Regions from separate parts of the Solibacillus cecembensis genome, predicted to be linked through region 2. Evidence: riboswitches for the same ligand, from Rfam matches in the RefSeq annotation. Region 2 holds a riboswitch; each other region holds the start of a gene.
What was found. Region 2 has a riboswitch for cyclic di-GMP ahead of ACQKIH_RS05100 (NPCBM/NEW2 domain-containing protein). Riboswitches for the same ligand answer to the same signal wherever they lie in the genome.
Positions count from the first base shown of each region.

Region 1: linked by a shared signal. The riboswitch ahead of ACQKIH_RS11295 (NPCBM/NEW2 domain-containing protein) and the one ahead of ACQKIH_RS05100 (NPCBM/NEW2 domain-containing protein) in region 2 are both predicted to bind cyclic di-GMP.
Region 3: linked by a shared signal. The riboswitch ahead of ACQKIH_RS11415 (hypothetical protein) and the one ahead of ACQKIH_RS05100 (NPCBM/NEW2 domain-containing protein) in region 2 are both predicted to bind cyclic di-GMP.
Region 4: linked by a shared signal. The riboswitch ahead of ACQKIH_RS10820 (methyl-accepting chemotaxis protein) and the one ahead of ACQKIH_RS05100 (NPCBM/NEW2 domain-containing protein) in region 2 are both predicted to bind cyclic di-GMP.

Region 1 is NZ_JBNNMF010000011.1:48,243-51,337, reverse strand. Features, by position in the region: gene guaD (guanine deaminase) at 1-856, opposite strand, end outside; cyclic di-GMP riboswitch class I at 1,400-1,491, shown strand; gene ACQKIH_RS11295 (NPCBM/NEW2 domain-containing protein) at 1,625-3,095, shown strand, end outside.
Region 2 is NZ_JBNNMF010000004.1:64,730-67,824, reverse strand. Features, by position in the region: gene ACQKIH_RS05100 (NPCBM/NEW2 domain-containing protein) at 1-1,469, opposite strand, end outside; cyclic di-GMP riboswitch class I at 1,600-1,685, opposite strand; gene ACQKIH_RS05095 (hypothetical protein) at 2,031-2,417, opposite strand; gene rlmD (23S rRNA (uracil(1939)-C(5))-methyltransferase RlmD) at 2,901-3,095, shown strand, end outside.
Region 3 is NZ_JBNNMF010000011.1:69,172-72,266, reverse strand. Features, by position in the region: gene ACQKIH_RS11425 (methyl-accepting chemotaxis protein) at 1-258, opposite strand, end outside; gene ACQKIH_RS11420 (hypothetical protein) at 300-1,013, opposite strand; gene ACQKIH_RS11415 (hypothetical protein) at 1,057-1,431, opposite strand; cyclic di-GMP riboswitch class I at 1,561-1,647, opposite strand; gene ACQKIH_RS11410 (NAD(P)H-dependent oxidoreductase) at 2,269-2,856, opposite strand; gene ACQKIH_RS11405 (MarR family winged helix-turn-helix transcriptional regulator) at 2,976-3,095, shown strand, end outside.
Region 4 is NZ_JBNNMF010000010.1:106,891-109,985, forward strand. Features, by position in the region: gene ACQKIH_RS10820 (methyl-accepting chemotaxis protein) at 1-1,312, opposite strand, end outside; cyclic di-GMP riboswitch class I at 1,515-1,626, opposite strand; gene ACQKIH_RS10825 (Na-translocating system protein MpsC family protein) at 2,060-2,404, opposite strand; gene ACQKIH_RS10830 (trimeric intracellular cation channel family protein) at 2,720-3,095, shown strand, end outside.

The DNA of each region.
Region 1 (3,095 bases), on a different contig from region 2:
CCTCATCGTTTAAGAAATTACAATGTGCCATAACCGCTTTGTCGCCCAATAGACCGAAATCATTTAATGCAAACGCATCATTTTTATTGAAGCGCTCTTGTACGTAACTATGAGCCCAATCACTTTCACTGCAGTGAGACTGAATATGTGTATCGTACTTCGCAGCTAATTCCCCTAACCCTTTCAAAGCACCATCCGTACAACTTGGGATAAAGCGTGGTGTAACAACTGGATAAACCCCTTGTTTCGTCGATTTTGCTAATTCTTTAACAGCTATAATAAATTCCTCGGTATCCGCTAATGCCGTTTGCGTATTCGCATCACGGTAAAATTCTGGTGTTTGTTCAGGATCATCCATCACAACTTTCCCTACTAAACCACGTTGACCTTTTTCTGCACAAATTTCAGCTAATAATAAGCTCGCTTCTTTATGAACCGTTGCAAAATAAAGTGATGTCGTTGTGCCGTTTGCTAATAAAGTACTAACTAAGTCTTCATACACTTCCTTGGCAAAATCTAAATCTGAAAACTTAGATTCAATCGGGAACGTATACGTATTTAACCAATCATACAAAGGAATGTCTAATGCAGTTCCAGATTGTGCCCATTGTGGTGCATGGACATGTAAATCGATAAAGCCTGGTAAGAAATACTGTCCATCTGCTAATTGATGAAAGTTTTCTTTCTCTTGGTATCTATTTAATAAAGATTGATAGTCCACATGCTCTGGTGCAACGGCTTTTTCAATCATTCCGTCCGCATTAATACAAAACAGATAATCTTTTAAAACTAGTACTTCTTTAGGTGACTTACTTGAAAAAGCAGTCCCTCGGAAAATTTGCGTATATTCAGACATAAAATCCACCTTAATGTTCGTATTTAATGAATAATAGGGATTATTATAGGTCATAAAGATTATTAAGTCTATATAAAATACGAATATATTAATGAAATTATTAAAAATTTGCGCAAGGCATTGGCTTGTATTGATAGAAAATATATTTATTTGAAATAAAGTTGTAAAATTCCATTCGCAGGAGTGAGAATTCCCACCATTACATGTTTACAGTATTTATTAACCTAACTTTTATAATAATGACAAAAGAGGAGGTGTAATAATATGGCGCAAGAAATTCTTTGTGAAGTGAAGAAATAGATTGCAGAACATTTACTCCAACAGAGCACTAACTTTCTTAGGGGATTCTTATATTTATATATTAAAATAATATCCTTTTTTACTACCCTATAACTATTCGATGCCCTATAAACATAATTAACTAAAGCTTTTCGTATAATCCTTGTATGTAAAATTAGCTAATTTATCCTTATTGGAGGGGGATTTTTTAGTGCTAACTGTTCTTTGGAAATAATATTTATTATGCTATTCTTTAAGGTAGCATAATTGAATAGGCAAACCTAAAGAAATTTAGGGACGCAAAGCTATAGGGACTACCGTAATTGATTTATTTACTATGTCAGCCAGTTGCCGAAGAGTACAATCTACTTTTTGTTTTTAAATCTCCCATAAAGCTTTTTTATGGGCATTTTTTAGAGAAGATAAACACTCTTATTAGGGTGTTTTTTTTATGTTCTTTTTAGGAAAAATCAGTAGGAGGAATTGATTATGAAAGTAATAAAAATTGCAACAGCTGCTGCTATGGCTTTAAGTTTAGCTGGCGCACCAATCAATGTATTAGCAAGCCCATTTCAAGAAAAAAAGGTGATGACAGCTTCAGTTGGAAAAACAACTACACAAGCAAATATTGCTCATGTTCGTAAATTTAATTTATATGGGACTGACTTACTAAATACATATAATGAAGTTTTTAAAATGACAAACGCCAATATCGCATCCATTACAAACAACGGTGGCAACTACCCAGGCTCCCCTCTTGCACAGGCAATTGATGGCGATATGAACACGCATTGGGAAACGAACAGAGATAATAAAACAACATTCACGAATGAGGTAAACTTTACATTCAACGAAATAACTTCATTAGATCGAATTGTTTATGCCGCCCGTCAAATAAGCGCAAAAGGTAAAGGTTTTGCACAACAGTTTGAGATTTATAGCTCCAACACAGATGAAGGCGATAACTTTACACTCGTTTCGTCTGGTGAGTATACAGGTTCAACGGGAGATATTGTTGAAATCCAATTTACACCGACAGAATTTAAGCGTTTAAAATTTGTCTTTACAAAGGCAAACCAAAATTGGGCAAGTGCTGCAGAATTCCAATTTTATAAAGAAGACCAAGTTTCTAATAATATGAAAAACTTATTCACAGATGATACTTTTAGTTCGGTTAGTAAAGAATTTAATACAATCGAAGCATTACACCAATTAGAAACAGAAGTAAATGACCATCCACTATATCCCCTATTTAAAGATGATATAGAAAATGCAAAAGCCATTCTTAATCAAAATGAAGTTCAAACAACTACAGCTGCAACAAAAACATTTGATCTTTATTCAAATGAAAAGTATTCAAAATTATTTAAAATGGGTTCTGAAAATATCCTAAGTATCCGTAACAATGCAGGGCATTGGAGTTCTGCTGTAATTGGAAATGCCATTGATGGAAACTTAGATACTTATTGGGAAACGAATAAAGGAAACTCCTCTCAATTCACGAATGAAGTAGAACTTGAATTTAAAGATGCGGTCAAATTAAACCGAATTATATACGGGGCAAGGAATTCCGACCGCAAAGGGTTCGCTGAAGAGTTCGAAATCTATGGTTCTCAAACGTCTAAAGGTAATACTTATCAGCTTGTAGCTACTGGGAAACATAATGTTGTTACTGGATTAGTAGAGGCTAAATTTGAACCAACGACATTTAAACGAGTGAAATTCAAGTTCAATAAATCCACTCAAAACTGGGCATCTTTAGCGGAAATAGCCTTTTATAAAGAAGATACATTAACAGAGCAAATTAGCAATATTTTCACTGATGGAACAATGAGTGAGCTCGTACCACAATATAATCATGTACAAGCAATTAATGAACTCGATGCAAAAGCTAAAAATCACCCATTGTATTCAACATTAAAAGCTCAATTAGAGATAGCTAAAAACATAATCGCTAACC
Region 2 (3,095 bases):
TTGTTTAGTAAATCTTTTGCTATCGTTAAGTTAACTTGTAATTGCTCTTTTAGTGGATGTTTTGCAACTTCTTTTTCTAATTGATTGATGATATCCATTGACGCAAACTCTGGCTTTAATTTATTCATTAAACCATTAGTAAATAAATTATTCACTTGTTCTTCTAAAACATCTTCTTTATAAAATGCAAGTTCTGATAGTGTTGCCCAGTTTTGATTTGATTTCTTAAACTTAAATTTAACGCGCTTAAATGTTGTAGGTGCAAATTTAGCTTCGACTAATCCGGCCACCATATTATGTTGACCCGTTGCTACTAGTTGATAAGTATTGCCTATAGAAGTTTGAGAGGCATAAATTTCAAACTCTTCCGCAAACCCTTTACGGTCAGAATTTCGTGCTCCGTACATAATACGATTTAACGTAACGGCTTCTTTGAACTCTACTTCTACTTCATTTGTGAAATCTTTTGAATTACTTCTATTTGTTTCCCAGTAAGTATCTAAGTTTCCATCAACGGCATTTCCAATTACAGCGCTACTATAGTGACCACCATTGTTACGGATATTCTTAATGTTTCCAATATCCATTTTAAATAACTTTGAATAGGCTTCATTTGAATAATGAGTAAATGATTTTGTAATGGCATTTGTAGCTTCTGTATTTATGCCATTAATTAATGCTTTTGCATTGGCAATCGCATCTTTAAAATCCACATAAAGTGGGTGGCTTTTTGCTTCTTGTTCTAAATTGTTAAGAGCCTCAACTGTATTAAATGCTTCACTTACTTTGCTGAATGTATCATCAGTGAATAATGTCTTCATTTTTTGAGATACAGGATCTTCTTTATAGAACATAAACTCCGATGCACTTGCCCAGTCTTGATTTGCTTTCTTAAACACAAATTTTACTCTTTTAACTTCAGTAGAGGGAAACTGAATCTCGACGATATCCCCTGTAGAGCCTTTATATTCGCCAGTTGAAAGTAATGTGAAATTATCGCCTTCATCTGTTAACGAACTATGTATTTCAAATTCTTGGGCAAAGCCTTTACCTTTCGCGCTTGCTTGACGAGCAGCATAAACAATTCGATCTAACGAAATTGTTTCGTTGAAATTAAAGATCACTTCATTCGTGAATGTTGCATTATTAGCCTTATTTGTTTCCCAGTGCGTATTCATATTGCCGTCGATTGCCTTTTCAAGAGGTGATCCAGAGTAGTTGCCACCATTGTTTGTAATCGATACGATATTGGCGTTGGCTATTTTGAAAATTTCATTATATGTATCTAGTAAGTCATTTCCATATAAATTAAATTTACCGACACTAGCATGATTTGCTTGTTTGATCGTTTTTCCAACTGGAGCCGTTATAGTGCTTTTTTCTTGAACTGGACTTGCTAATGCATTGATTGGGGTACCGACTAAACTTAAAGCCATAGCCGCGGCTGTTGCAATTTTAACAACTTTCATAATAAATTCCTCCTAATGATTTTCCAAAAAAGTACATAAAAAAAACACCCTAATTAGAGTGTTTTCTTTCCCTAAAAAATTCCCATAAAAAAATTATGGAAATTTTAAAAACAAAAAGTAGAATGTACTCTTCGGTAACTGGCTGACATAGTAATATAAACCTTAGTCCCTATAGCTTTGCGTCCCTAAATTTCTTTAGGTTTGCCTATTCAATTATTCTATCTAGAAGGATAACATAATGAATATTATTCCAAAAGAACAATAAGCACTAAAAAATACCCCTCCAAATAGGATGAATTGGCTAAATATTCATGTTGTATACTATATAAAAGTGTTTTGATAGCGCATCGAATTTTTTCATTAGAAGTAGTTTGATAATTATTCTTATATAGAAATGAGAGAGTAGATATAAATAGAATGTACATAATAAACGGCGGATGTCACAGGGGGAGTAGGAAGTCAGCCTAAAGACTTCACATCGTGTGACAACGGCTGACTGACCTACGTCCTGTGGCCCCGAACTAAAAAAATCTGGATGCAATTATGCTGAGGTATAATTGATTAACTACAATTCGAATCAATTTTTATGAGTTGTTGATCTAACACGGTATTTCCTTCTTGTGCTACCGAAGTAATGCTTCTTCCAAAACAATTGGCAATGATTTTTCGTTCTTTCAGATGAATAATTCGAATTTCATAAAAGGATACACCTGTTAAATGTGCATAGATTTCTTCAAAATTGCCAGGAGAAAGCCGATAAGGAAATATTACAGGTATATTGTTTCCTATTATAATGGGGAGTTTCATAGGATGGGAAAAAGAAGACCAATCCCAAACTTCAATCTCAATTTCCTGATCTTTACGAGATAAATTAACTAGATTAATAACCGCGTTAACGGCTCTAGGCGCTTTTTCCAATATGCCAGTTGATAAGACATATTTATTCATAGTTATCCCTCCTTCCGTCTTTATAAGTTATGGAAGTGTTTCGATTACATTTGTATAATAGTGTAATTTGCTAAAAAAAATTATCATTTATATAAATTCAACAAAATTTATATGGAAATGAGAATAGACATGATAGAGGCATAAACTTGAATAGAAAGAGTTGATTGGAATGAAAGGGAGCCGTAACCCTGAAAAGCGTCAGGACTGAAATAGAAATCAACTCCACCTCTTCAAAAGGTTTTTTAAAGGTTGGATTCTTTAGTTAAATAGATATCTATTTGGGATGTACATAAACTCTGTTAAAAAGAGGCTCGACTATATCCTGCATAAGAATAATAAGTTGCTACGTTTGTCAGAAGTTAATGTTCATTCGGGCTAATATTCGTTATAATGGCAATGTCTATCTGTTTTGAAGAGGATGCACAAACATTGTGGAAATCAGCCTTCAATACATGAAATTACTATTGAAAGGGGAAATATTCCTTGACTACTATAAAAGAAGAAACGCTTATTGCAAAAATTGACCATTTAGATGATAGAGGTAATGGACGAGCTGTGATTTGGCGTGAGAGTGATAGAGGTTCCAATCCTAGAAAATTAAAATTAACGATTCCGCAGACGCTTAAAGGGGAGTTGGTGCAGGTTGTTGTTGATGAACCTGATAAGCGAAACAGAAAA
Region 3 (3,095 bases), on a different contig from region 2:
TTCATCTATTGCAGCCCTTACAATATCAGCCTTTTCAGCTGCGTATTCTCCTTGTTCAGTCAGCTTTTCGCCTTTTTCATTCATGATTTTGGCAAACAACTGAATTTGCTCTTTTACTTCACTTGAAGAATGTCCGGTCATTTCACTTGTAACCTCATTATTTATATGAGATTGGCGTTTAAGCGTAAAATATTGGTACGAAAAATACAGAGAGGTACACAATAAAATGATAATAATTCCTATCATTATAATTTCCATGATTAATCTCCTAATCTTCTAATTTATTTTATAATGAATTCTTATAAATCCTTTACAACTATATAAATTCCATCAGCTATAGTCGCTGGAATTTTGCTTAGTTTTTCATTGTCCTCATATTTATGAACAATATAATTCCCTTCAACATCTACATATTTCGTTAGGCCATGATACTTCTCCAGCACGCGAATTGATTTTGGATTTGTCGCTTCAGCTAGTACAAGTTTTAACCCTTCTTCTCTTGCCTTGTTTAATAAAACATCACCTAAGCTTTGTACAATTTCATGACGGCTATGTTCTGCAATGATGCCTAGTAAAAAGATATGTAATGCTTCCCCATCTTCCAAGTCTTTTCCGTTACGTTTTTTATAATCATCTAAGAAACGTTGATCGATATCCGCTAACACACGCATGACAACGTTCATATCAGCAAACGTGCCTTCAAAAATATCCTCTTCAATAATTTCAAAAGCATTTGTATCCCCAACTAGTGCACCTAGAACATTTTGTTCGTTATCTAACGCTACAGCACAGTAACCTTGGTGAGCATATGTCTCGATATATTCCTTCGTAAACTGATACCAATCTTCATAAGGTAATTGTAATGCGTATCCGATTATTGGCTCTTGTATCCACGTCCCACCAACTTCTACCCCAACAAAAGTCTTAGCTAAACATGCTGCGGCCTTTTCAATTAATTCTGGTTGATCTTTTGTAAGGATTTCAATTGTATATAAATCTGCTGTTGTTTGCATCGTGATATTATTCCTCTCTAATTTAAAGCTGTTTATTTTGAAATTAGCGTGAAGTTGTTTCAGAAACATGATTGACTAGTCTTCCAGGGAAATTAACTGTCTCTAGTGCATTTCGAATTTGTACTGCTGAAATTTTAGATTTAGAACTTACAATGGCAATATCATTAAATCCAAGAGACGCGTAAAACATGAATGTATCTCCTAGTCCTGCCGCAACTTTTGAAGGAAGCGGTGATTGGTGGGTTGCATCAACAACTAATCGATAATTCTTTTTCTGTACCATTCCACTTGTTTTGTCCAAATGATTTAAATAGCCTTCAACAAGATCATCTTTAATAAACCCAATTATTTGAACATGTACTTCTTTCTTTGCTTCATATATTGCCATTTTATATTTTGGCTCATCAACAACTATCATTTTAAATCTCCTTCTTCATAACCATATTTTAGCTACTAGATAATGTACACCTTTGTTCGTTACAGCATTTCTTTCAAATAAAAAACTACCCCAACGAAAAATTGGGGTAGCAAAATAACCACTTCTTTTCTTGGCAACCCGACTGTCTTGATCCAATGGGATTTTAGACTCGTAGCTTTGCGTCCTTACCTTTCGATAAGTTTGCCTTTTCATTTTAAGGGATTCTAAGCAAAACATCACATATTCATGTCACTATAACAGTATAAATTACTCGTTTGGTTTTTTCAACGATAGTACTTTTTTCTAAAAGATATTGTATTAACTCAAGTTCTTTTTGGAAATGATTAGAATTATTTGGTTAATCTGATTAGATTCATTCAGTATGTCTCCTTCTTTCGTATCAGCATTAAGCACTAGCTGAAAAAATAATTACTGACTCATGTATAAAAATTAAAAAATGCTCCATACTATTAAAGATTTCACTTCGAATCTAAATGACTAGGAGGGTTAACCCGATGAGTGCGAATGATCAATAACTCAGAAGGACCATCAATACTGAGTGCAGCTAAGCAACGTTTTCTTAGGACATTCTTAAGATTCAATGCGAAAGCGAGGCAGTGTGTCATGGAGTTTTCAATGTAAGTGCTAATCAAACCCGGAATTTAATTTCCGGGTCTTTTTTTGTGTATCATGAATAATTCAAGGTCTTTAACTCGAAAAAGAATTTTTATTTGACCACTTAAACAATTATTATTAGCTGCACTTATGATACAGTTCTCCGTAATTTAACTAAATACAGTTTCATTTTTAACCCTTTAAAAGTTGCAATCGCTTTACTTAATTACCCACTTTTTTAAAGTAATCATAAATTTTATCTAATTTCTTTATTTGGTTCCCCTTTGAACTTTCCATATTGCCAAATTCAAAGAACTTAATTTTCTTAATACCTACAAAATTAAATAAAGCTCTTTTCATCAAAACTTTATGCGCGTTATTCAACCAGAGAAACGGATAGTATGTGGGGCCCTTCATAGTCGATACACATACAACGGACTTGCCTTTCAAAAGCCCTTCTGGGAAAAGCCCTTTCTTATCCTTGTAAGCAAAATTAGAAGCAAATAATTGATCTATGTATCCCATAAGCATCGCTGGAGGTCTTCCCCACCAAATTGGGTAAATAAAAACAATTTTATCCGCCCATTTAATTTGATCTCTATACTTTTCAAGGTACGGATCTGTATGCATATCACGTCTTCGTTTATGTGCATTAAAGACGAGGACCGGATTAAAATCCTCCTCATATAAATCTAAAACTTGTAATTCCTTAATGTTAGGATTTTCATTACTCCCTTTAATGACTTGCTGTAAAAAAGTATAATTTAAGCTTTTATGATTTGGATATGTATAAACAACTAGCGTTTTCATAAAGCACCCCTTTAGTTATCATTTGATAACTAAAGTTTACCACTCTATATTTTTAGTTGTCAAATGATAATTGTATTCTGATAATATCTTTGCTATCTTGTCAGTAAGAGGTGAGAGAAATGGACGAAAATGCCCTTTTTACTAAACTTGTGTCATTTACAACTTCCGTTCATCGTGTGACACAGGAATTATCACAAAACGCCAAGGCGGATTCAATCACACCCATTCAATATAATATT
Region 4 (3,095 bases), on a different contig from region 2:
TAATCACTTCATTGATAATACCTACTGCGTTTTTCATAGCGGCATCCTGTTCATCCGCTCCAGTAGCAACAAGTTGAATCGATTCAGATATTTCATTAGAAGCTGTTTGATTTTGGATTGAAGATGCTGCCAGCTCTTCGGATGTAGCGGATAATTGTTGAGATTCATGCGCAATTTTTTGCATCGTTTCTTTTAAACTGTTTGACATCGTATTGAAATTCTTGCCCATATCCCCAATTTCATCATTTACCTTTACCGTGACTTGTTGAGTTAAATCACCTTTAGACATCGCTAAAGATACATCACTAATACTATTAATTCTCTTCGTTATACGTAAACTCATAATAATAGAAGCGATTACAGCAAGAATGGCAATAACTCCACCTATTACGAAAAGCATTGTTCGTATGAAAGTCGCTGTACTTAATATTTCAGCTTTCTTGATGACAGCAATATACTTCCACCCTTCAATTTCAGAAGAAATTGTATTTAACATATAGTCTTCGCCATCTAATTCAGTTTCAAATAAGCCATCTTCCTCGAAAAAATCTAATGATGGGATATTTAATGAAGAAATTGGTTGGAAATTCAATTCAGAATTTTTTGGATGTGCAAGGATTGTTCCATCTTCTTGTGCAAGAATTACATAACCATCTTTACCTATATTGATTTCCTTAATTATATCTGTTAAGCCATCCAAACTTACATCTAAACCTAACACACCAGTTTGTTTTCCATCTTTTTCAATTGAAACGACATTACTTACGATAATTCCCTCTATCCCCGTTGCTGCATAGGCACTTGTTAATTTTACTTTCCCTGGTTCTTCAATACCTGCGCTGTACCAAGGGCGGTCTCGAGGATCAAAACCAGCTGGCACGGGACCTTCTGGATATTGGACATAGCCACCATCCGATGTACCCATATAAATATAAGGAGCTTTAGGATGACTATCACTAAAACGAGAAAACACATCGAAAATAGCTTTCTCCTTCTCCCCATTTGCTGAAGGGGTCATATCGATTGAACCTTCTCCTGCAATATCTTTATAGGAAGTAATCGTTGAATCGGCATCTACAACGAAACGGTCATTCGCCAATAAATTAACATTTTCCCTAATCGTTTCAAAATAGAGCGCAATTCCATTGTCCACCTGTTTAATTTCTTTCTCGCTGAAACTAATGTAATCATCCTTAGTTTTTTCGCTAACTATTTTATTAACTGTAACGCCAATAAGAACTATCGGTACTAATGATAGTAATAAAGAGAGAACTAATAATTTTGCCTTGAACGAAAATCTTTTCTTATCCATTTCTACAATCCTCTCCTTTTAATTAATAGTAGCTTAAGCTTAGACTGCTATTGCTTTAAAGCTTTTAAATCGGTAATTTTTAGAATCTCTTAATTCTTTCTAGCTATGACTTTTCCCTATTGCCAGGTAGTTTTAAACACTCAAAAAGGCTAATCTATTTAATATAGAGTAGCCAAGGAATTTATATATAGTAACTCATAAATTCGGTAACCAGGCGATCATTGTTTATGATTAAAGGACTTTTGATAGTCCTCTAAACTTTAGATCCTAGGCTTTGCGTCCTGCCCTTTCGGAACAGTTTGCCTTTAACTTCTATAGCTTTAGTTTAAAATCACACCCACTTATAATCTCATGTTGCTCTACAAAATTCAAGGAAATTTAACAAATACTAGCCATTAATCTGTGATATATGACGTATAAGTATAGTCCAAAAGTATTGTGGTGGTGGTTTTTATTCGCTATATATAGAGGTTTAAATTACAAGCAAACTTCTTTAGTGGGATCTTCATTTTGTACAACTAAATAACAAACGTATCTTGATAGTATAATGTCCTCTATTTCACGTTCTGCATTAGAACCAAGTCGGACCATTTTGTTGACATTAACAAAATGGTCACTAACTAGATACTAATAACATTCATAAAAAACGCACTTACTTGTAATACAGTTCTCCATAACACAGCTAAATGAAGCCCTCGCATTCTCACTTTTTTACAAAAACTTCAGTTGCGTAAAATTCAAAAGTTTCTATACGATTGGCTTTTCAAATATAAAGACCGATACAGCCATATCCTCTTCAACCTTTATATCAGAAAATAAATGAAGTAGCTTTGAATCGACAAGCTCTTCCATTCCTTCAGGGACTTGCACCTTATACACTTCTTGAATCATTTGAGTTCTAGCATTATGAATTACTTTTTTACCTTCTTCAGCTTGTATGATAAATTTTTCAGTTGGTGTTAGAATGCCATACATAGTAGTGACAGCCATATTCTCCACGAAATGAGTGTGGATTCTCTCCGGTCCTTTTCCATAGATTTCTTTACGAACCTTTCGTACAATTTCATTAAATGCCGTTTCCCTTTTCTTCATGTTTTCGCCCCCTGTTTATTCAAAACTATACATCAAAATTGTAGGAAAATTAAATTACCCTCTATGTTCTTTTTAAACAGAATAGTATAATGGAAGAAATGCACATAATTTAGCCACTCTTTTAAATGGAATTCTAATAATTTTTTTGTTAGAACGCTATTTTGGTTTTTCAATAATGGATTGATTCATTAGTAGGTATTGCTAATTGATTACTCCACTACAAGGTCTTTTTACAAGACTTCTTGTGGTGGAGTTTTTTTGTGTAGAAATTTAACTTGCACTTCCTTCTAAAAATAATAAGGGGGTTTTTAAAGTATGTCTTGGATTGTCCTACATTATATCGGCATTATTTCTTATGCAGCAACTGGAGCATTCATTGCTCTTGAAACGAGATTTTCTTTTATCGGGGTATACGCATTAGGCTTTATTACAGCTTTTGGGGGAGGACTGATTCGAAATGTAATTATTGGGGTTCCTGCTACGGAACTTTGGGAGCATTCTGCTATTTTAACGGTGTTAATCACATTGACAATCATCGTATTAATCCCACTAAAGTGGATTGATCATTGGAGACGCTGGGGATTATTTTTTGATTCCATTGGACTTGCTTCCTTCGCTCTTCAAGGAGCAATGCTAGCCAGCGAAGTTTTTTCCAATGATTTAGGCGTGATGATTTTAGCAGCGTTATTTA